DNA from 3 places in the Rhodoferax sp. BAB1 genome. Region 1 is predicted to be linked to each of the others. Evidence: predicted binding sites of a transcription regulator. Region 1 holds the regulator's gene; each other region holds the start of a gene.
The links. The regulator FNR, encoded in region 1, switches genes on or off when oxygen is low (the NO sensors DNR and NnrR bind a similar motif). The targets are predictions, from matches to a motif close to TTGATNNNNATCAA.

Region 1 (12,659 bases):
TCAGGTTCGGCTCGCTGCGGGCCAGGGCCTGCAGCTGCTCACCCGTGCCATCCGTACTGCCGTCCACCACCACCCACACCGGGGCCCACTGGCCCAAGGCCTCGCGCACGGTCTCCAGCACCTTGGGGCCGGCGTTGTAGGTGGGGATCAGGACGAGATGGGTGCGCGAAGGCGCGGCGCCGGAGGGACGTGACATGGGGCTGGATTATGGCAAACGACCATGACAGACCGGGCAGCCCGCCGCGACATCAGCCGGCCGGCGTGACACACCACGGTGCGGTGTCATGCACCAGGCCCATCCACAGCGCCCAGGCCGAACTCGCGGCCAGTGCGAGGCCAGCCAGGCGCACCCCCCAGTCGCCCGAGCCGCTGCCACGCAGGCGCAGCCAGAGCCAGGGGCCCGCCAGCATGGAGACCGCCGTGCCCGTGGCAAACAGGGCCATGACTGCCGCACCCTCGACAGCGCTGCCCGTCATGGCCGCCACCAGCAGCGCCGAGTACAGGAGGCCGCAGGGCAGCAGGGCCCACAGCATGCCCACCACCATCGGGGCACCGCGCCCGCGGCCGGCGGCCAGTGCACGGGCGCCGTTCCAGAGCCGGCGCGCGGCGCTCTCCAGCCAGACCGGCTGCTGCGCGCGGACCAGCAGCAACAGGCCCAACGCGAGGGCCGCCACGTGAAAGAGGGTCCAGACCGGGCGCAGCGCGGCCGACTGGATGGTGAGCCAGCCCAGGCCCTGGATGGAGGCGGCAGCCAGGCCGCCGAGCAGGGCGTAGCCGGCCACGCGACCGAGCTGGAACACCCACAGGGCCTCGTTGCGCCGCGCCCCCGCCGCCTGGCCGATGCCGGCGCAGGCCGCGCCGCACATGGCGATGCAATGGGGGCCACCAGCCAGGCCCATGAGCAGGGCCGTAACGGCCAGGGAAGTCTGCATGGATCGAGTGTAGTGCCGGCTCGGCCGGCCCGCTCAGATGATCTTGGAGAAGCGCGCCCGGTTGCGGTCGGCCTGCAGGTAGCGGTCGAAAGCCATGGCCACGGCGCGCACGAAGTACCAGCCCGTGGCGCTGACCTGGATGCCGCTGTCATCCAGCGTCACCAGGCCCTGCTCGGCCAGTTCATGCATGGCCTCGAGCTCGGGGGCGAAGTAGGACTTGAAGTCGATCAGGTAGGCCAGGTTGACCGATTCGAACAAGACCTCTCCCTGGCACATCAGCGCCATGATGACGGCACGGCGCACGAGATCATCGCGCGAGAGCGCCAGGCCGCGCACCACCGCAAAGCGGCCGTGGTCGATGGCGTCGTAGTACTCCTCCAGCGTCTTGGCGTTCTGGCTGTAGGTGGCGCCGATGCGGCCGATGGACGAGACGCCCAGGCCGATCAGGTCACAGTCGGGCTGGGTGCTGTAACCCTGGAAATTGCGGTGCAGCCGGCCCTGGCGCTTGGCCACGGCCAGGGCATCGTTGGGCAGGGCGAAGTGATCCATGCCCACGTAGACATAACCCGCCCCCATGAAACGCGCCATGGCATCGGTCAGCATGGCCACCTTGCCCGCCGCGCCCGGCAACTCGGCGATGGCGATGCGGCGCTGCGGCTTGAAGCGCTCGGGCAGGTGGGCATAGGCGTACAGGGCGATGCGGTCCGGCCGCAGTTCGTTGACCTGCTGGATCGTGCGGGCGAAGGATTCCGGCGTCTGCTGCGGCAGGCCGTAGATCAGGTCCACGTTGACCGAGTCGAAGCCGCGCTCGCGCGCGGCCTGCACCAGGGCAAAGACCTGCTCGGCCGGCTGCACGCGGTGCACCGCCTTCTGCACGGCCGGGTCGAAATCCTGCACTCCGAAACTCAGACGGTTGAAGCCCAGCTCCGCCAGGGTGTCCAGGCGCCTGGCATCGATGGTGCGCGGGTCGACCTCGATCGAGTATTCGCCGCCTGGCGCCAGGTTGAAGCTGCGCCTGAGCATGGCCATGAGTTCGCGCAACTCGGCGTCGCTCAGGAAGGTCGGGGTGCCGCCGCCCAGGTGCAGCTGGGTGACGGTCTGGCCCACGCCCAATTGGGCCGTGTGCAGGTCCACCTCGCGGCCCAGGTAACGCAGGTACTCGGCCGCGCGGTCATGGTGTTTGGTGATGATCTTGTTACAGGCGCAGTAGTAACACAGCGACTCGCAAAAAGGAATGTGCACGTACAGCGAAAGCGGCAGCACCAGCGCCGCGGCGCCGGAGCGGCGCTGTTGCAGGGCGCGCACGTAGTCGTCGGCACCGAATGCCTCGACAAAACGGTCCGCCGTCGGATAGGAGGTGTAGCGCGGTCCGGCCACGTCGTGGCGACGCAGCAGTTCGGCAGAGACGGGCTCGACGGTAGCGACATTCATGGATGCCACTGTGCCGGGAATGGGCAAAATTCATCTTGATGTGCATCAAATGCTGCTAAGGTAGCGGCTGCAAGTCCGAACCTGCTCCAGGGAGCCACGATGTCCGATGTCAAAATACAGAGCATGAATCCGCAAACGATCAAAGTTGCCTGCTCCAACTGCAACCTGCGCGAGCTCTGCATGCCCATGGGCCTGAGCAACGATGAAATCGACCGCCTCGACGCCATGGTGGCCAACCGCCGCAAGATCAAGCGCGGCACCGCCCTCTTCCGCAACGGCGAGAAATTCAACTCGCTCTACGCCATCCGGACCGGCTTTTTCAAGACCTGCGTCGCCTCGGAAGACGGGCGCGACCAGGTGACCGGCTTCCAGATGGCCGGCGAGATCATCGGCCTGGACGGCATCGTCAACGACCACCATACCTGCGATGCCGTGGCGCTGGAGGATGCCGAGGTCTGCGTCATGCCCTTCGACCGCATCGAGGACCTGTCGCGCGAGATCAATGGCCTGCAGCGCCATGTGCACAAGATCATGAGCCGCGAGATCGTGCGCGAGCACGGCGTCATGCTGCTGCTGGGCAGCATGCGCGCCGAGGAACGGCTGGCGGCCTTCCTGCTGAACCTGGTGCAGCGCCTGCACGCGCGGGGGTTCTCGCAGTCCGAGCTGATCCTGCGCATGACACGGGAGGAAATCGGCAGCTACCTGGGTCTGAAACTCGAGACCGTCAGCCGCACTTTCTCAAAGTTCGTGGAAGACGGTATCGTCGAGGTCAAGCAGCGCCATGTGCGCATCCTCGACACCGAAGCCCTGACCCGTCTGGTCAACCACCAGACCGAGTGCCACTGAGGCCGCACGGTCCCCGCTCCTTCAGCAGCAGCCTTCCTGTTTGGGGCAGCCCTCGGGCCGCTCGTCCTGCGGCAGCGGGCACTGGTTGAGCTCGAAGGGCGACATGGCCAGCAGCGTCGTGAGCGCGCTGGACAGCATGGTGATGCCCCAGAAGACGAAGAAGGCAATGGTGTAGATGCCCTGGCGCGACAGCTCGACCGGCTGGCCGAACCAGTGCAGGTCATGCGGATCGACCATGGCGAACACCAGCATTTCCAGCAGCCCGGCGACCAGAAAGGCCGGCCAGGCAATCCACATGAACTTTTGCAGTTTCATCGTGCCCTCCTCATGTGAGCGCCTTCAAGGCTTGGTGACCGCTGGCGGTGTGCCGGTGGCCGCGTGGTTGCGTGCCTGCACGGCCGGCGCCAGGCTGGCCGGATCGGTGGCCAGCGTCTTGTTGATCTCGATGCCCTGGCGGTAATAGTCCGGGCTGAGCACGGGGTCGGGGCGGCTCACGGCCAGGTAGAGCGTGATGAAACCGGCGATCACCACGATGACCGGGCCGGCCAGCACCAGCCAGACATGGCCAAACTTCCACCAGGGTTCGGGTGGTGTCGTGCGGCTTTGATCGTTCATGCGCTTGGCTCCTCAACGGGGTACCAGGAACACCGACTTCTCGCGCAATTTCGCCGAGCTGTCGCGTGCCGTGATCTCGAAATGAATGGGGTGGGTACCGGCCGCCGCCGCCTCGTAGGGCAGCTGCAGGCGCACCGCGACCCAGCGTGACTGCGTGGAGTCGACCACGACCTCTTCCTCGGAGGCCAGCGCCAGGCCCGGCAGGCCGCTGACCGTCAGGCGGTAGTGCTGGTCGGATTCGGTGGCGTTCATGATCTGCAGGCGGTAGACGTTCTCGATCATGCCACCGGCCACGATGCGCGCCATCACGCCGCGGTCGCGCACCACGTCCACCTTGAAGGGCGTGCGCATCGCCAGGCTCACCAGCATGGCGATGCAGACCCCGGCCAGGATGGAGGTGTAGACCAGCACCCGCGGACGGAACACGTGTTTCCAGGTCTCGGCCTGCGTCCACTTGTTCTTGATGGCGTTCTGCGTCGAGTACTTGACCAGGCCACGTGCGTAGCCCATCTTGTCCATCACGGTGTCACAGACGTCGGCGCAGGCGCCGCAGCCTATGCACTCGTACTGCAGTCCCTTGCGGATGTCGATACCGGTCGGGCAGACCTGCACGCACAGGCTGCAGTCGACACAGGCGCCCAGCTGGAGCGCGGCCGGGTCGGCCTTGCGCGAGCGCGCGCCACGGGGTTCGCCACGTTCCGTGTCGTAGCTGACAATCAGCGTGTCCTTGTCGAACATGGCGCTCTGGAAACGCGCATACGGACACATGTACTTGCAGACCTGCTCGCGCATGAAACCGGCATTGCCGTAGGTGGCAAAGCCGTAGAAGATCACCCAGAACACCTCCCAGGACCCCATGCGCGACTGGAGGAACTCCTGGCCCAGTTCGTGGATGGGCGTGAAGTAGCCGACGAAGGTGAAACCGGTCCACAGCGCCACGGCCAGCCAGACCAGGTGCTTGCCGCCCTTGCGCGCGATCTTGTTCAGGGACCACGGAGCGGCGTCAAGCCGCATGCGGGCCGAGCGGTCGCCTTCGATGCGGTGCTCGATCCAGAGGAAGATTTCGGTATAGACCGTCTGCGGGCAGGCGTAGCCGCACCACAGGCGCCCGGCCACCGCCGTGAACAGGAACAGGGCGAGCGCCGAGATGACCAGCAGGCCGGTCAGGTAGATGAAGTCCTGCGGGTACAGGACCAGGCCGAAGATGTAGAAGCGCCGCGCCCCCAGGTCGAACAGCACCGCCTGGCGCTGGCCCCACTCCAGCCAGGGCAGGCCGTAGAACACCAGCTGGGTCAGCCACACAAAAACCCAGCGCCAGCGGCTGAAGAGGCCACTGACGCTGCGGGGATAGATTTTCTTGTGGGCCTCGTAGAGCGAGACCAACTCCGCATCCTCCGCGATGGCGGCCGCATCCGGCGCCTGCGCGGTGATGGGGATGACCTTGCGGCCAGCGCTATCAGGATCGCTCAAATCAACTCCCCGGCCCTTACTGGGCCGCTACTTTCGTGCCGCCCGAGCGGCTCCAGACATAGGCGGACAGCACATGGATCTGGGCGGCGCTCAGCTTGCCCTCCTGGGCCGGCATCTGGTTGACCTTGCCGTTGTTGACGATGCTGATGATGGCGTTTTCGCCCCAGCCGTGCAGCCAGGTGTCGTCCGTCAGATTGGGGGCGCCCAGGGCCACGTTGCCCTTGCCGTCCATGCCATGGCAGGCGGCACAGGCACCGAACTTGGCCTTGCCCAGCGAGGCGCGCAGCGTGTCATGCGGGCTGTTGGACAGGCTCAGCACGTAGTGGGCCACGTTCTTGACGTCGTCCGGGGTGCCCACGGCCGCGCCCATGGGCGGCATATTGCCGACGCGCCCCTTGGTGATGGACTCCTTGATCTGCTCGGGTGCGCCGCCATACAGCCAGTCGCCGTCGCTCAGGTTGGGGAAACCCTTGCTGCCGCGTGCATCGGAACCGTGGCATTGCGAGCAGTTGTTCATGAACACGCGCTCGCCGATGGCCATGGCCTGCGGATCACGCGCCATGTCCTGCACGCTCATGGCAGCAAAACGGGCATACAGGGGGGCGACTTCCTTCTCGCCCTTGGCCATCTCGGCCTCGTACTGGCCCAGCTGGCTCCAGCCCAGCTTGCCCGGGCTGCTGCCCAGACCCGGGTACATGGCCAGGTAGATCAGGCTGAAGACCACGGTGATGATGAAAAGCCAGACCCACCAGCGTGGCAGGGGGTTGTTCATCTCGCGCAGGTCGCCGTCCCAGACGTGGCCGGTGGTGTTGTCGTTGGCGGTCATGGCCTTGGCCTTGCCGCTGACCCAGAGCAGCACCAGGCAGGCAATGATGCCCACGATGGTGACCGCCGTGACGAAAACCGACCAGAAGTTGCTTGTGAAATCACTCATTTTTCTTCCTTTGACGGCGCGTTAATCCTGCTCGAAGGGCAGCTGGGCCGCCTTTTCGAAATCAGCCGCGTTGCGGCTTGACCAGGCCCACAGCACGATGCCGATGAAGCAGATCAGGCCTGCGACGGTCACGGCGGAACGAAGGGTGTTGACGTCCATGATGGGGTCTCCGTCTTATTTGAGGGCCGTGCCCAGGACCTGCAGGTAGGCGATCACGGCGTCCATTTCGGACTTGCCCTTGACCTCCTCGCCCGCCTTGGCGATCTGCTCGTCGGTGTACGGCACGCCCACGGTGCGCAACGCCTTCATGTGGCGCGGCATGGAGGCCGCATCGACCATGTTGGCGGCCAGCCAGGGGTAGGCCGGCATGTTCGATTCGGGCACGAGGTCACGCGGATTGACCAGGTGCAGGCGATGCCATTCGTCGCTGTACTTGCCGCCCACGCGCGCCAGGTCCGGACCGGTGCGCTTGCTGCCCCACTGGAAGGGGTGGTCGTAGACCGACTCGCCTGCCACCGAGTAGTGGCCGTAACGCAGGGTCTCGGCGCGGAAGGGACGGATCATCTGCGAATGGCAGTTGTAACAGCCCTCGCGCACATAGACGTCGCGCCCGGCCAGCTGCAGCGCGGTGTAGGGCTGGATGCCCTTGATCGGCTCGGTGGTGGACTTCTGGAAGAACAGCGGGACGATCTCGACCAGACCGCCGACCAGCAGCACCAGCAGGATGAGCACGATCATCAGGAAGTTGTTGGTCTCGATCTTCTCGTGCGAGATGCCGCCGGATTTGGTGTTGTTAGCCATGGTGTGTTCCTTCTCAGGCGTGGGCGGCGGCGGCCGGGATGGTGACCTGGGTCGCACGGCCGGCGGTGGCGGTCTTGATCACGTTCCACAGCATCAGGCACATGCCGCCCAGGTAGAGCAGGCCGCCCAGCAGACGCAGCACGTAGAACGGGAAGGTGGCCTTGACCGACTCGACAAAGGTGTAGGTCAGGGTGCCGTCGGGGTTGATGGCGCGCCACATCAGGCCCTGCATCACGCCGGCAATCCACATGGCCGCGATGTAGATCACGATGCCGATGGTGGCGGTCCAGAAGTGGACCTCGATCGCTTTCACGCTGTACATCTGCTTCTGGCCGAACAGGCGCGGGATCAGGTAGTACATGGAGCCCATGGTCACCAGGCCGACCCAGCCGAGGGCGCCGGAGTGCACGTGGCCCACGGTCCAGTCGGTGTAGTGGCTCAGGGCGTTGACGGTCTTGATCGACATCATCGGGCCCTCGAAGGTGCTCATGCCGTAGAAGGACAGCGAGACGATCAGGAAGCGCAGGATGGGGTCGTCACGCAGCTTGTGCCAGGCACCCGACAGGGTCATGATGCCGTTGATCATGCCGCCCCAGCTCGGCGCCAGCAGGATCAGGGAGAACACCATGCCGACCGACTGGGTCCAGTCCGGCAGCGCGGTGTAGTGCAGGTGGTGCGGACCCGCCCACATGTAGGTGAAGATCAGGGCCCAGAAATGCACGATGGACAGGCGGTAGCTGTACACCGGGCGCTCGGCCTGCTTGGGGATGAAGTAGTACATCATGCCCAGGAAGCCGGCCGTCAGGAAGAAGCCCACGGCGTTGTGGCCGTACCACCACTGCACCATGGCGTCCTGCACGCCGGCGTAGGCCGAGTAGGACGTGAACCAGCCGGACGGGATGGCCGCGCTGTTGACCAGGTGCAGCAGGGCCACGGCGATGATGAAGGCGCCGAAGAACCAGTTGGCCACGTAGATGTGGCGCACCTTGCGCGTGCCCACGGTACCGAAGAAGACGATGGCAAAGGAGACCCAGACCAGGGTGATCAGGATGTCGATCGGCCACTCCAGTTCGGCGTACTCCTTGCCCTGGGTGTAGCCCAGCGGCAGGGAGACGGCCGCCAGCACGATGACCGCCTGCCAGCCCCAGAAGGTGAAGGCCGCCAGCTTCTCGCCGAACAGGCGCACCTGGCAGGTCCGCTGCACCACGTAATAGGCGGCGGCGAACAGGCCGCAACCGCCGAAGGCGAAGATCACGGCGTTGGTGTGCAAGGGTCGCAGGCGACCATAGCTCAGCCAGGAGATGCCGAAATTGAGTTCAGGCCAAGTCAGCTGGGCGGCGATGATCACGCCGACCAGCATGCCGACCACCCCCCAGACCACCGTCATGATGGCGAACTGTCGAACAACGGTGTCGTTGTAGACGGTCGCCTGTTGGTTTGCAAATGCCATGTGCACCTCTCTTCTTGAAATTAACCTTACTGAGTGTCAGCGTATATCCCTGCCGCCGGTTTGACGCATGTCAACCGGTTTCAAGAATCCCGCAGAATCCGCTCGCCCTCGGCCTCGATGTCCTCGAACTGGCCGCGCTCTATGGCCCACCACAGGCCCCCGAGGATGAAAAACACCAGCGCCACCGAGAGCGGGATCAGCAAATACAGTATGTCCATCAGATGGCTTCCTTGTGACTTGGGGCTACGGCCAACCGCAGGGCGTTGAGCACCACCAGCAGAGAACTGGCCGCCATGCCCAGGCCGGCCAGCCAGGCCGGCAGCCAGCCCGCCACGGCCAGCGGCACGCAGGCGGCGTTGTAGACGACGGCCCAGGCCAGGTTCTGGCGCACGATGCGCAGGGTGCGGCGCGCCAGCAGCAGGGCGCGGCCGACCGCGGCCAGACTGTCCCCCAGCACGACAAAATCGGATTGCGCCTGGGCCAGCGGCACCGCCTGGCCAAAGGCAAAGGAGACATGGGCGCCGGCCAGGGCCGGGCCATCGTTCAGGCCGTCGCCCACCACGGCCACGCGGCGCCCCTGTCGCTGGGCCGCCTGCAAAAAGGCCAGCTTGTCCTGCGGCGTGCAGCCACCACGGGCCTCGCGGATGCCCAGCCGGTCGGCCACACGGGCCACGGCCGGCGCCGCATCGCCCGAGAGGATGCGCACCTCGATGCCCTGGGCCTGCAAGGCGGCCACGGTGGCGGCTGCATCCGGGCGGATGTCTTCGCCGAACTCGAAGATGGCCAGCCAGCCCTGGGCATCACTGAGCACGGCGTGCGGGCCGGCCGGTGCGGCAAGGCTGACACCGCAGTGCGCCCGGGAACCCAGGCGCAGTTCCTGAGTGACGCCGCCCTGCCCCGGCGGGGGGCTGACCAGCCCCCGCAAGCCCTGGCCCGCAAGCTCATGCACCTGCTCGGACCGCCAGGCCAGCACACCCTCGCCCTGCCCGGCCGCGAACAAGGCCCGCGACACCGGGTGCAAGGACTGTTGCGCCAGCGCCATGGCCATGGCCAGCGCCTCGTTGCGATCCACGCCTGCGCGGGTCGACACGGACTGCAGCACCATGGCGTCACGCGTCAGGGTGCCGGTCTTGTCGAACAGCACCGTGTCCACTTCAGCCAGCGCCTCCAGCCCCCCCAGGCGGCGCACCAGCACCCCCTGGCGCGCCAGCGTGCCGGCGGCGGCCAGCATGGCCGCCGGCGTGGCCAGCGAGAGGGCACAGGGACAGGTCACCACCAGCACCGCGACCGCCACCATCAGGGCGTGGCCCGGATCATGCGACCACCAGAAAGCCGCGGCACCGCCCGCCGCCAGCAGGACACCGATCAGGAAGGGCCGGGCCAGACGGTCCACCAGTTGCGCCAGTTGCGGCCGGCTGGTGGCGGCCTGCTCCATCAGCGCCACGATCTGGGCAAAACGCGTGTCCTCCCCCGTGCGCTCCACCCGCACCTGCACCGCGGCGTTCAGGTTGTGGCTGCCGGCAATGACGCTGGCGCCGACGCCACGCAGCAGCGGACGGGACTCGCCCGTGAGCAGGGCCTCGTCGGCCAGAGTTTCACCGTCGATCACCACACCATCTGCCGGGAAGGCTTCGCCCGGCAGCACGCGCAGCACGTCGCCAGGCAACACGCGGCGCACCGCCACACGCTCGAACTCGCCGTCGGCACGCTGGCGCAACACGCTGTCGGGCAGGCGGTTCATCAGGGCGTCGAGGGCGCCGGCGGTGCGCTCGCGCAGGCGCTGCTCCAGCCAGCGCCCGGTGAGCAGGAAAAAGACGAACATGGTCAGCGAGTCGAAGTACACCTCTCGGCCAAAGATGCCCTGGGGCTCGAAGGTGCCGGCCGTGCTGACCACGAAGGTGATGCCCATGCCCAGGGCCACCGGCAGGTCCATGCTGATGCGCCGCTGCAGGATGTCGCGCAGGGCGGCGGAGAAGAAGGGCCCGCAGGAAAACAACATGACCGGCAGCGTCAGCACCCAGGAGGCCCAGCGCAGCAGCTGCTCCATCTCGGCCGTCAGGTCACCGGGCTCGGCCACATAGGCCGGCCACGCGTACATCATGACCTGCATCATGCAAAGGCCTGCCACCGCCCAGCGCCACAAGGCCTTGCGGGTCTCCTGGCGCCGGCGTTCGCTGGCAAAGGCGTCGTTGGCCGGCACGGCCCGGTAACCGGCACGGCGCACGGCTTCCATCCAGCCCGAGGGCAACACGGCATCGGCCTGCCAGCGCACACGGGCGCGCCGGCTCCCGGCGCTGACGCTGGCGGACGCCACGCCCGGCACACTACGCAAGGCATCCTCGACGCTCAGCGCGCAGGCGGCACAGTGCATACCTTCGATCACCAGATGAGACTCCCAGCTGTCCGCCTGCCCGTCCACCGGGCGGCTGAAGGCGGACCAGGCCGCCGGATCATCGAGCAGTGGCCCAGCCTCGAGCTGAGCCCCGCCGGACAGCAACGGGCGCTCCCCGGACACCGGCAGGAGTTGCGCAGACACGGCAAGACTGGCAGATTGCATGAGGGCCAAGCGTAGCGGGCAGAACCCGCCTGCGGCTTGATATGGATCAAGACCATACCAGAACCCCGTGGAGTAATCTAGAGGCGCTCGAACAACCCAAGGAGATCACCATGTACCAACGCATCCTCGTCGCCACCGATGGCAGCACCCTGTCCAAGAAGGCCGTGAGCAGTGCCATCGCCCTGGCCAGGCTCAGCGGCGCCGAACTGGTCGCCCTGAAGGTGGTGCCACGTTATCCGCAGAGCTATTTCGAAGGCGGCCTGGCCCTGGCGCCCAGCGACATTGCCAAGATCGAAAAACAGTGGGCGACCCACGGCCAGGCCGTGGTGGACGGCGTCGCCAGGTCGTCTGCGGCCAAGGGACTCAGCGTCAAGGCCGTGGTGGTCAAGTCCGATCTGGTCAGCGAGGCCATCATCGCCACCGCCAAGAAGAACAAGTGCGACCTCATCGTCATGGCCTCCCACGGCCGCAGGGGTGTCAAGCGCCTGCTGCTGGGCAGCGAGACCCAGCAGGTGCTGACGCACTCGAGCATTCCGGTGCTGGTGCTGCGCTGAGATCGCGCGTCGGGGGAACTGTTAAATTCCCGTGGAACGACCGCCACGGGAACCCATGAACGCACACCCCCTCCTTTTTCCCTTGCTGCTCCTGCCACTGCTCGTGCAGGCGCAGCCGGTCTCGCTGCGCTCTTCCGACAGCAGCGAACTCGGCGTCGAGGTCATGAGCCAGCGCTACGAGGCCGGCAGCGGCACTGCCGCCTATAGCCAGGCAGGCAACAAGGTCGGCCTGGTGTTCCGCTTCACCCAGGCCCTGGACGACAACTGGTACTGGGGCGCCGATGCGCGCCAGTCCCACGGCAACATCAACTACAGCAGCGTCAGCCGTGGCGACAAGGGCGGCAACGCAGAGGTGCTCACCGAGGTGCGCATCACCGGCGGCAAGGACTACCCGCTAGGGACCCAGTTGCTGGCGCCCTACTTCGGCCTGGGTTACCGCGAGCTCAGGACCGACCTGCGCGGCCTTACCAGCACCGGTGACGAAGGGTACCGGCGCCGCAGCCAGTATGTTTACCTGCCGCTGGGCCTGACGCACCGCCTGCAACTGCAGGCCCAGGCCCGGCTCTCGACCAGCCTGGAATACGACCTGCTGCTGGATGGCCAGCAGAGCTTTTTGCTCTCGGACACCGACCCGAGCTCCAACGACCCGGTCACCAGCCAGCGCAGCGGCCATGGCCTGCGCCTGACCAGCAGCTACGAAACCCACGACTGGTCTTTCGGCTTCTTCGTGCATTACTGGCGCGTCGCCGCCTCCGACCAGGCTCGTCAGGCGCTGGCCGGCGTCCCCGCTGCGCTGGTCGAGGAACCCCGCAACAGCACGCGCGAAGTCGGCGTGCAGTTCCGGCTGCGCTTTCACTAGGACAGCAGATCAGGCGCCGAACAGCGCCTTGTACTGGTCCCGCAGCAGGTTCTTCTGCACCTTGCCCATGGTGTTGCGCGGCAGGTCGTCAACCACGAAGCACTTCTTGGGAATCTTGAAGTTGGCCAGCCTGGACTTCAAGCTGGCAATGATCTGCTCGCCATCCAGCGTTGCGCCGGGTTTGCGCACCACCACGGCGACCCCCACCTC
Region 2 (5,465 bases), 140 kb from region 1:
CGTGCTGCCGGGTCTGGGCGGCGCCAACGGCGTGGCCATCCTGCTGCCGCTGACCTTCAGCATGAATCCGACCTCGGCCATCATCATGCTGTCCTGCATCTACTGGGGCGCGCTCTTCGGTGGCGCCATCACGTCGATCCTGTTCAACATCCCGGGTGAACCCTGGTCGGTGGCCACCACCTTCGACGGTTATCCCATGGCCCAGAAAGGCCATGCCGGCGAAGCGCTGACCGGCGCCTTCACCTCCTCCTTCATCGGCGCCTTCGTGGCGGTGGTGATGATCACCTTCATGGCACCGCTGGTCGCCAAATTCGCCCTGAAATTCGGCCCGCCCGAGTTCTTCTCGGTCTACCTGCTGACCTTCTGCAGCTTCGTGGGCATGGGCAAGGGCTCGCCCTTCAAGATCCTGGCCTCCATGACCATCGGCTTTGCCCTGGCCTCGGTCGGCATGGACACGGTGACCGGCCAGCTGCGCCTGACCTTCGGCTTCTCCGAACTGATGCGCGGCTTCGACTTCCTGATCGCGGTGATCGGCCTGTTCGGTATCGGTGAAATCCTGCTGTCCATGGAAGAAGGCCTGGCCTTCTCCGGCAAGAGCGCCAAGATCGATCCCAAGATCGTCTGGCAGACCTGGAAGAAGCTGCCCGCCTACTGGGCCACGTCCCTGCGCAGCTCGGTGATCGGCATCTGGATGGGCATCACCCCCGGCGGTGCCACCCCGGCCTCCTTCATGAGCTACGGCATTGCCAAGAAGATGTCCAAGAACGGCGCCAAGTTCGGCACCGGCGAGCTCGAAGGCATCGTGGCACCGGAAACCGCGGCCCACGCCGCCGGTACCGCCGCCCTGCTGCCCATGCTGGCCCTGGGCATCCCGGGTTCGCCCACCGCCGCTGTGCTGCTGGGTGGCCTGCTGATCTGGGGCCTGCAGCCCGGTCCGCTGCTCTTCGTCGAGCAGAAGGACTTCGTCTGGGGCCTGATCGCTTCCATGTACCTGGGCAACCTGGTCGGCCTGCTGGTCGTGCTGACCACCGTGCCGCTGTTCGCATCGATCCTGCGCATCCCCTTCTCGATCATTGCCCCGGTGATCATCGTGATCTGCGCCATCGGTGCCTACACCGTGCACAACGCCATGCTCGACATCTGGTTCATGCTGCTGTTCGGTGTGGTCGGTTATGTGTTCAAGAAGCTCGACTACCCGATCGCGCCGCTGGTGCTGGCCCTGGTGCTGGGCGACAAGGCCGAGGACTCCTTCCGCCAGGCCATGCTGGTCTCGCAGGGTGAGATGTCGATCATGTTCTCCAACCCGCTGGTGGGCTCCATCACCACGCTGGCCCTGCTGCTGCTGTTCTGGCCGGTCATCTCCAAGCTGATCGCCCTGGTCAAGCCGCCCAAGAAGGACGAGTTCGCCGACCAGCGCGGCGTGGACTGATACAAGACAGGAGAAATACAACATGCCCGTAATTGCACTGACCCAAGGAATGGGCTCGCTGGCCCAGGATGTCGCCGAGAAACTCGCGGCTGACCTCGGCCTGCAGAACCTGGAGCACGAAGTGGCGGCCCGGGTGGCTGACAAGATGCACGTCTCCAAGAGCCTGATCAACCGGCTGCGCAGCGGCAAGGCCGGCCTGATCGAAGGCCTGCGCGCAGACAAGGAAGCCATGGCGATCTACACCGCCGAGGAAGTGCTCGACGCTGCCGCGCGCGGCAACGTCGTCATCCGCGGCTGGGGTGCGACGCAGCTGCTGCGCGCGGTGCCCCACGTCCCGTGCATCCGCATCATGCGTCCGCTCGAGCAGCGGGTCGACTGGCTGATGAAAAAGCTGGACACGGATGACCGCGACCTGGCCCGGGCCGAGATCCAGCGCAGCGACCAGGCCAATGCCGCACGCATGCACGATCAGTTCGGCGTGAACTGGGGTGACCCGGTGCTGTTCGACATGGTGCTCAACACCGAGCGCCTCTCTGTCGAGAGCTGCGTCGAGCAGATCAAGAACCTGCTCAAGCGTCCCGAGTTCGCCGAGACCCAGTCATCGAAGACGCTGCTGCAGTGCATGGCACTCAGCACCCGGATTCGGGTCGCCCTGAGCAACCACGCGGACACGCATGCTGTCGATATCGCCACCGAGTGCGTGGACGGCAACGTCACGCTGCGCGGCATCGTGGCCGACGACGCCGAGAAAGCCGCTGCCGTCCGTGTGGTCCAGGGTGTGACAGGTGTGAAATCCGTCGACAACCAGTTGCGCGCGTTCACCGACGCACGGCACTTCCCCACCAACCGTCGTTGACATACGGTCCGCCGTGCCGACCTTGCGTCGGCACGGCGCAGACCGGAACCCCTCAGATCTTGCCGCGCTGCTTGAGCCGGCTCAGCGTCTCGGCCGACAGGTTCATGTAGGCCGCCAGTTCCTTTTTCGGTATCCGGTCGAACAGCTCCGGGTGCTTGCGCAGGAAGCGGTGCACCCGGCCGGGGGCATCCAGCAGGTGCAGCGTGATGGTGTGCGCCATGATCTCGCTCATGAGGTTCATCACGCAGTATTCAAAGATGCGCTTTTCCTCCGGGTGGCTCTCCAGGAAGGCGATCCACTCGGGCATGGGCAGCTTGACCACCCGTGCCTTGGTCACCGAGACGATGCTGTAGGGCGTGGGCGTCTTGAGAGACCATGCTGCATAGCTGGTTTCCATCTCGCGCTCGGCGGCGAAGCGCAGGATCATCTCCTTGCCCTGGGCATTGGCCACCACCCGCTTGAGCACGCCATCGAGGATGAAATACTGCTCCATCTCGTGCACGCCCTGGTGCAGCAGGAAGTCGCCCTTGTTGCAATCCACCACGGTCAGATGCTGCTCCAGCTCCTCGTGCGACGCCACACTCATGCCCTTGAGCACGTTGTTTTGTCGGAGCTGAACCCGAATGATGTTCTTTTCCGGATGGTTCTCGATGGATGTCATGGGCCAGGGATCGCGCGTTCGCGCCGGTAGCGGGCCGGTTTCCTGCGGGAAGCCGGTTATTTGTCCCGAAAATTGACCGTGGTCAATGGCGGAACCTGAATCGTTTTCTATCATAACCCGTCGCTGCAAACAGGCCCTGCCGACGCTGGTCGTACCAGGGCTCTCTGCACCACCGGCACCCCCGATTGCGCGCTCCCGGGGCCAGCCGGATTCGAGGAGCCGCAGATACTTGCCAGCCGGGTCGCCCGACTTCCAAAGACGTCAAAAACCGAGAGAGACTACACCATGTCCAACGACGCTCAATCCAGAGAACTGACTGACGGTTTCCACCTGGTCATCGATGCCCTGAAGCTCAACGGCATCACCAACATCTACGGCCTGCCGGGCATTCCGGTCACGGACCTGACCCGCATGATGCAGGCTGAAGGCATGCGCGTGATCTCCTTCCGCCACGAGCAGAACGCCGGCAACGCCGCCGCCATCGCCGGCTTCATGACCGGCAAACCCGGCGTCTGCCTGACGGTGTCCGCCCCCGGTTTCCTCAACGGTCTCACGGCTCTGGCCAACGCCACCACCAACTGCTTCCCCATGATCCTGATCTCCGGCTCTTCCGAGCGCGAGATCGTCGACCTGCAGCAGGGCGACTACGAGGAGATGGACCAGCTGGCCATCGCCAAGCCCCTGTGCAAGGCCGCCTTCCGCGTGCTCAACGCCGAAGACATCGGCGTGGGCATCGCCCGCGCCATCCGCTCCGCCGTCTCCGGCCGCCCGGGCGGTGTCTACCTGGACCTGCCGGCCAAGCTGTTCGGCCAGGCCATGGACGCTGCAGCCGGCAAGGCTTCGCTGATCAAGGTGGTCGACCCGGCCCCGCGCCAGATCCCCGCACCCGACGCCGTCAAGCGCGCGCTGGACCTGCTCAAGGGCGCCAAGAAGCCCCTGATCCTGCTGGGCAAGGGTGCCGCCTACGCCCAGGCCGACGCCGACATCAAGGCCCTGGTCGAGAAGTCCGGCATCCCCTACCTGCCCATGTCCATGGCCAAGGGCCTGCTGCCCGACACGCATGAGCAGTCGGCCTCGGCCGCCCGCTCCTTCGTGCTGCCGGAAGCCGACGTGGTGATGCTGGTGGGTGCGCGCCTGAACTGGCTGCTCTCGCACGGCAAGGGCAAGACCTGGGGTGGCAAGGACCACAAGAACGCCGGTGGCCAGAAGTTCATCCAGATCGACATCTCGCCCACCGAAGCCGACAGCAACGTGGCCATCGACGCCCCGCTGGTCGGCGACATCGGCTCCTGCGTGTCCGCCCTGCTGAGCGGCATGGGTTCCAACTGGGCCAAGCCCCCGGCCGAATGGACCACTGCCGTCGCCGAGCGCAAGAACAAGAACATCGCGAAGATGGCCGAGACCCTGGCCAAGGATCCCTCGCCGATGAACTACCACAGCTCGCTGAACGTGGTGCGCGACATCATCAAGGCCAACCCGGACGCCATCCTGGTCAACGAAGGCGCCAATGCGCTGGACTTCACCCGCTCCATCGTCGACATGTACAAGCCGCGCAAGCGCCTGGACGTGGGCACCTGGGGTGTGATGGGCATCGGCATGGGTTTTGCCGTGGCCGCCGCCGTCGAATCCGGCCAGCCGGTGATCGCCATCGAGGGTGACAGCGCCTTCGGTTTCAGCGGCATGGAAGTCGAGACCATCTGCCGCTACAACCTGCCGGTCTGCATCGTCATCATGAACAACAACGGCGTGTACCGCGGCGACGAAGTCAACGTGACCGGCGGCAAGGATCCCTCGCCCCTGGTGTTCGTCAAGGGCGCCCGCTACGACATGCTGATGCAGGCCTTCGGCGGCGTCGGCGTGCAGGCCACCACCCCGGCCGAATTGCGCCGCGCGATGGAAGAAGCCATCAAGTCGCGCAAGCCCACCCTGATCAACGCCATCATCGACGAGAAGGCCGGCACCGAAAGCGGCCGTATCACCAGCCTCAACCCGACCAGCGCCGCTACCAAGAAGCACTGATTTTTCTAGCGCAACAACCCACAAGGAGAACTGCAACATGTCCAACAAACCCCTCAAGGGCATCAAGATCATCGACTTCACGCACGTGCAAGCCGGTCCCGCCTGCACCCAGCTGCTGGCCTGGTTCGGCGCTGACGTGATCAAGGTCGAGCGCCCGGGCGCCGGCGACGTCACCCGCAGCCAGCTGCGCGACATCCCCGATGCCGACGCGCTGTACTTCACGATGCTCAACAGCAACAAGCGTTCGCTGACGCTGGACACCAAGACGGCCGAGGGCAAGGAAGTGCTCGAGAAGCTGATCAAGAAGTCCGACGTCATGGTCGAGAACTTCGGTCCCGGCGCGCTCGATCGCATGGGCTTCACCTGGGAGTACATCCAGAAGCTCAACCCCGGCATGGTCCTGGCTTCGGTCAAGGGCTTCAGCGACGGCCACCACTACGAAGACCTGAAGGTCTACGAGAACGTGGCCCAGTGCGCCGGCGGCTCCGCCTCGACCACCG
Region 3 (5,465 bases), 670 kb from region 1:
CGGGCCTTGGGCGCGGCTTCGCGCAGGGCGGGCAGGGCGTCCACGCCGCGCACACCGGGCAGGTGGTTGTCCAGCAGGATCAGGTCGGGCTGCAGGTCCTGGGCGCGGCGCTGGGCTTCACCGGCATCGGCGGCGTCGCCCACCACCTCGAAGTGGGGCTCGCGCGAGAGCAGGGCGATCAGGCCGCGGCGGAACAGGGTGTGGTCGTCGACCACCAGGATGCGGGTGCGCTCAGGCAACATGTTCAAGGGGACCGGGTAGCGGGAGGGTGGGGGCCGGTGCGCGGGCGGCCACCAGCTGGGCCGGCAGGGTCAGCACCATGGAGGTGCCGGCGCCCGGGGTGGAGATGAGCTCGACGCGCGCGCCGATGCGTTCGGCGCGTTCACGCATGATGCGCAGGCCCACGTGGCTGTCGTCGATGCTGCCGTCGCGGGTGTCGAAGCCGCTGCCGTCGTCGCGCACCTCGAAGCGCCATTCGGGCTGCTGCTGAACGTCCAGCCAGACCTGCGAGGCGCGGGCGTGCTTGCGCACGTTGGAGAGCGCCTCCTGCACGATGTGCAGCACCTGGATCTGCAGGTCGGGCGCCAGCGGCAGGCCCTGGCCCTGCATCTGCAGGTGGGCCTTCAGGCCGCTTTGCAGCTCGAACTTGTGCAGGGTGGTGGTGAGCGCCGTCTCGATGTCTTCGGTGTTGGTGCGGGTGCGGAAGTGCATGAGCAGTTCGCGCACGTCGCCATAACTTTCGCGCACGCCGGCGTCGATCTCTTCCAGCACCGTGGCCATGTGCTGGCGGTCGCCCGCGGCCAGGGCGTCGCGCATGAGTTGCACCTGGATCTTGAGGAAGGCGAGCGACTGCGCGATGGAGTCGTGCAGCTCGCGCGCCAGCAGGTGGCGCTCTTGTGCCACCGCGGCTTCCATGTCCAGCGCGTTCAGGCGCAGGTTCTCCATGGCGCCGGCCAGATGGCTGGCCAGGGCTTCGAGCAGGGAGCGCTCGGCCTCCGAAGGTTCGGTGCGGGCGTGGAAAAACAGATCCACCTCGCCCATCAGGCGCTCGTGCAGGCGCACCGGGATGTTGACCAGCGACTCGAAGCCGGCCTGCCCGCACAGGCGCTCGCGGGTGTCGCCCAGGGCGTGGATGGGGATGACACGCAGGCTGGCATCGGCCGCCATGCCGGCGCCGCAGTCGCAGTCACCCTTGTGGATGCAGTGTTCGGCTTCCACCATCTCGGCGGGCAGGCCCTGGGCGGCCAGCATGAGGTAACGCTGGTTGCTCTGGTCGGACCAGCGCAGGGCCACGCCGTCGGCGTGCGCGATGCGCTGGATGGCGCGCACGAAACCCTGGGCCAGTTCGTCCAGCGTGGTGGCACGCGCCACCAGGGCGGTGACTTCGTAGAGGCTGGCCAGGCGTTCGCGCTTTTCTTCCAGTTCGGCGGTTTTCTCGGCGACCTTGGCTTCCAGGTGGCGGTACATGGACTGCAGGTGCGCGGCCATGTCGTTGAAGCCCGTGGCCAGGGTGCCGAATTCGTCGCTGCTGACGTGGTCCACCCGCGCGTCGAAGTCGCCGCCCTGGATCTTCTCGATGGCGCGCTTGAGCTGGCCCACGGGCTCCAGCACCAGCAATTGGCCCACGTAAAGCATCACCACGGCACCCAGGATGACCAGGGCCATCAGCGTGGTCTGCAGCAGGTGCAGGATGGCGGTCCAGCGCGAGATATGGGTTTCGATGCCGTGCACGAAGGCATCGATATGGCCGACGAAGGCGATGGTCAGTTCGCGCAGCTGCTGCGGCAGCGCGGGGATGGCCGGGCCGGCCAGCAGCTGGCGGAAACCGGCCCAGTCGTCTTCGAGCACGGCAAAACGCGCCTGCACGGTCTCGTCCCAGGGCACGAAAAGCGGGCGCTCGGGGTCGCCATGGCGCAGCACGGCGAGGCTGCCTTCGAATTCCTGCACCAGCTGGGGCAGTTCGCCGGTCTGGCCGGTGCCCAGGCTCAGCGCCATGCGGTAGGCCTGCATGCGCATGCGCCCGGCCTCGTTGACCGCGGCGGCGCCGCCGTCGAGCTGCCAGGACACCCACAGCGTGGCCGCCGTGGCCAGCAGGGCCAGCAGCAGGAAGGGGGTGGCAGCCAGGGTCAGCTTGGTCGCCAGGCTGCGTTGTTGGCGGGGTGTCATGGTCGTCGTTTTCAAGGTGCCCAGTGTGCCGCCATCGCGGCCGGCCCGGGGGCTCCGAATCTTGATACGGATCAAGTCGCCGCGCAATAGGCGGCCTAAAGTGAGGCTGTCACGCTCACGTCCAGGAGGTTTCCATGTTCCAGCACATCCTGCTTCCCACCGATGGTTCCGAGCCGGCCCAACGCGCGGTGCAGCGCGGCGTTGAACTGGCCCGGCGCCTGGGCTCCCGGGTCACGGTGATGACCGCGCTCGAACACTTCCCGGCCGGCATCATGGCCAGCGGCTACCGGCCCCATGACGATCTGCAGACGGTGCCCGGCCTGCAGGCCGCCGAGGACTGGCTGGCGCAGGCCGAGGCGGTGGCGCGGGCCGCTGGCGTGCCTTGCGAGCGCCTGCTGCTGCGTGACCAGGCGGTGGTGTACCGCGCCATCCTGGATGCGGCGCAAAGCTGCGGGGCCGACCTGATCGTCATGGGCACGCACGGCATGGGCCTGATCGAGCGCCTGTTCGTCGGCAGCCAGACGCAGCGTGTGCTCGCACACACGAACATTCCGGTGCTGACCTTGCACTGAGGGCGCAGGCTAGCCGCGGATATCCGCCACCGGCTCGCTGCCGAAATCGGGACGGGCCAGATAGGCCAGCACCTTGCGCGCGGCCGCCTCGGGGCTGTCGAGCTGGCCGCCGCTCTTGAGCTGCTCGAAGCGCGCGCGGTCTGGGAAGGCCGCGGCATCGGCGCCGCGCAGCTGTACCTGCATGTCGGTGTCGATCACGCCGGGGGCCAGGGCGCAGACTTTCGCGCCATTCGGCTTGAGGGCCTCTTCGAGGGCCAGGCAGCGGGTGTAGTGGTCCATCCCCGCCTTGGCGGCGCAGTAGACGGCCTGCGAGGCCATGGGCCGGCGGCCCAGGCCGGAGGAGATGTTGAGGATGCGGCGCGGCATGCCCCAGCCTTCGGTGGCGGCGAGGAAAGCGGCGCTCAGCGCCATGGGTGCTTCCAGGTCCACGCGCAGGGCCTGGGCCAGGTCGTCGGGTTCGATGTCCGACAGCGGCGCAATGTGGGGGATCATGCCGGCGTTGTTGATCAGCGTGGCGCTGGCAGGGCGTGGCCCCTGTTTGTTCAGCCACTGGCGCAACATCGCTGCCGCTTCGCGGCTGTGCGAGAGGTCCAGCGGCCACTGTTCCAGCTGGCAGCCGGCCTGTGCCGCCTGTGCGGCCAGCGCAGCGTTTTCCTGGCGCGAGATGCACAGCAGGGAATGACCAGGCGCCAGCAGCTGCTGCGCCATGGCCAGCCCCATGCCGCGCGAGGCGCCGGTGAGGATGTAGAGATGGGTGTCGGCCATGGACGTGCTCCAGGGAAATCAGAAGGGGGGCGGGCTGTGCCACAACATGGGCGCGCCCGTGAGGGGGTGGGTGAGTGCCAGCTCGCAGGCGTGCAGCTGCAGGCGCGGGCAAGGCGCCTGGGTGTCGGCATCGGCATACAGTGCGTCGCCCAGGATGGGGTGGCCGATGGCCTGCAGGTGCACACGCAGCTGGTGGGTGCGGCCGGTGACCGGCTCCAGTTCCAGCCGGGTCAAGGGCCGGCCCTGGGCATCGGCCTCGTGCGCCAGCACGCGCCAGCGCGTGAGGCAGGCTTTGCCGTGCGCATCCACCTTTTGCCGCGGCCGGTTCGGCCAGTCGCTGTTCAGGGGCAGGTCGATCTTGCCCCAGTCGGCGGCCGGTGGCGGCAGGTGGCCGGCGACCAGCGCCACGTAGCGCTTGTGCACCTCGCGCGATTCGAAGGCCATGCTCAGCGTGCGCTGCATGGCCGCGCCGCGCGCCATCAGCAGCAGGCCCGAGGTGGCCATGTCCAGGCGGTGCACGATCAGCGCGTCGGGCCACAAGGCCTGCGCGCGGGTGCTGGCGCAGTCCTGCTTGTCGGCGCCGCGCCCGGGGACCGAGAGCAGGCCGGCGGGTTTGTCCAGCACCAGCAGCGCGTCGTCGGCGTGCAGGCAGCCCAGGCCCGGCATCTCAGCGTTTGTTGTCACCCTGGATGAGCCTCTGCACGGTGTCGCACAGCTCGGACACGTCGTTGGGTTTGTGGATCAGCGCGCTGGCGCCGGCCTCCAGCGCATTGGCTTCGATCTCGGGCGTGATGTAACCCGAGGCCAGAGCCATGGGCAGCTTGGGGCGGATGCGGCGCGCATCGTTGAGCAGTTCCACGCCGCTGTAACCCGGCATGTTGTAGTCGGTGACCAGCAGGTCGTAGTCGTCGGGGTGGGCGCGCAGGGCCGCCAGCGCGGCCTGGGGGTCGGTGTAGACGCTGACCTTGAAACCGCGCCGGCCGAGCACGCGCTCGACCAGGAAGGCCAGGGCCTGGTCGTCGTCCACGTACATCACGTGGCGGCCGAAGCCCATGACGGTCTGCAGGCGCGCCGGCTCGACCGGGACCGAGGGCACGTCGTCGTCGGCCACCGGGAAATACAGGGTGAATTCGCTGCCCTGGCCCGGCGCGCTGCTCACATCCACCGTGCCCAGGTGGGTGCGCATGACGCCGTGCACCACGGCCAGGCCCAGGCCCGTGCCCTGGCCGACCGGCTTGGTGGTGAAAAAGGGCTCGAAGATGCGCTGCAGGGTTTCGGGCTCCATGCCGCTGCCGCTGTCGCGCACGGACAGGGTCACGTAGCGGCCTTCGGCCAGGCCCAGGCGCTGGCACTCCAGCATGTCGGGGCTGCAGCTGGCCAGGGCGATGCTGACCGTGCCGCGCACGCCGCCGATGGCGTGGATGGCGTTGGTGCACAGGTTGATGAGCGCCTGCTCGACCTGGGTGGCGTCGGCCAGCACGGGCGGGGTGTCGTGCAGGCGCACCTGCAGATCCACCGCGGGCGGCAGCGTCACCTTCATGAGGCGCACCGATTCCTGCACCACCTCGGCCAGCAGGATGGCGTGGCGCTTGGGTGCTTCGTTGCGGCTGAAGGTCAGGATCTGGCGCACCAGGTCGCGCCCGCGGCGGCCGGCCTTCTCGATCTCGGTCAGGCAGACCTGTACCGGCGAGTCGCCCCCGGCGTCCTGGCGTGCCAGGGTGACGTTGCCCAGGATGGCGCCCAGGATGTTGTTGAAGTCGTGCGCGATGCCGCCGGCCATGGTGCCGATGGCCTGCATCTTGTGCGCCTCGCGCAACTGCGCTTCCAGGATGTTGCGCTGCGCCTCCATCTGGCGGCGCGCGGTCAGGTCGCGCGCGAAGACGGTGGTGATGTCGCCGTCACCCTCGGGCTGGCGTTCGCGCGAGACGCTGACCTCCAGCGCCAGCGGCAGGCCCTCGGCGG

Region 2: oxc (oxalyl-CoA decarboxylase) is a predicted target of FNR. The motif match lies at 3,019-3,032, and genes of this name have one in related genera.
Region 3: HTY51_RS03135 (type IV pili methyl-accepting chemotaxis transducer N-terminal domain-containing protein) is a predicted target of FNR. The motif match lies at 2,228-2,241, and genes of this name have one in related genera.

The regions. Positions count from the first base shown of each region.
Region 1 is NZ_CP054424.1:1,309,901-1,322,559, reverse strand. Features, by position in the region: gene HTY51_RS06420 (glycosyltransferase family 2 protein) at 1-196, opposite strand, end outside; gene HTY51_RS06415 (sulfite exporter TauE/SafE family protein) at 249-932, opposite strand; gene hemN (oxygen-independent coproporphyrinogen III oxidase) at 966-2,363, opposite strand; gene fnr (fumarate/nitrate reduction transcriptional regulator Fnr) at 2,487-3,209, shown strand; gene HTY51_RS06400 (hypothetical protein) at 3,231-3,524, opposite strand; gene HTY51_RS06395 (FixH family protein) at 3,549-3,824, opposite strand; gene ccoG (cytochrome c oxidase accessory protein CcoG) at 3,837-5,294, opposite strand; gene ccoP (cytochrome-c oxidase, cbb3-type subunit III) at 5,311-6,228, opposite strand; gene HTY51_RS06380 (CcoQ/FixQ family Cbb3-type cytochrome c oxidase assembly chaperone) at 6,250-6,387, opposite strand; gene ccoO (cytochrome-c oxidase, cbb3-type subunit II) at 6,403-7,029, opposite strand; gene ccoN (cytochrome-c oxidase, cbb3-type subunit I) at 7,043-8,479, opposite strand; gene ccoS (cbb3-type cytochrome oxidase assembly protein CcoS) at 8,560-8,697, opposite strand; gene HTY51_RS06360 (cation-translocating P-type ATPase) at 8,697-11,036, opposite strand; gene HTY51_RS06355 (universal stress protein) at 11,147-11,590, shown strand; gene HTY51_RS06350 (hypothetical protein) at 11,646-12,449, shown strand; gene HTY51_RS06345 (malonyl-CoA synthase) at 12,459-12,659, opposite strand, start outside.
Region 2 is NZ_CP054424.1:1,450,100-1,455,564, reverse strand. Features, by position in the region: gene HTY51_RS07030 (tripartite tricarboxylate transporter permease) at 1-1,429, shown strand, start outside; gene HTY51_RS07025 (cytidylate kinase family protein) at 1,452-2,285, shown strand; gene HTY51_RS07020 (Crp/Fnr family transcriptional regulator) at 2,338-2,946, opposite strand; gene oxc (oxalyl-CoA decarboxylase) at 3,232-4,965, shown strand; gene frc (formyl-CoA transferase) at 5,003-5,465, shown strand, end outside.
Region 3 is NZ_CP054424.1:639,089-644,553, forward strand. Features, by position in the region: gene HTY51_RS03130 (response regulator transcription factor) at 1-242, opposite strand, end outside; gene HTY51_RS03135 (type IV pili methyl-accepting chemotaxis transducer N-terminal domain-containing protein) at 232-2,166, opposite strand; gene HTY51_RS03140 (universal stress protein) at 2,301-2,738, shown strand; gene HTY51_RS03145 (SDR family NAD(P)-dependent oxidoreductase) at 2,748-3,503, opposite strand; gene HTY51_RS03150 (RluA family pseudouridine synthase) at 3,522-4,169, opposite strand; gene HTY51_RS03155 (ATP-binding protein) at 4,171-5,465, opposite strand, start outside.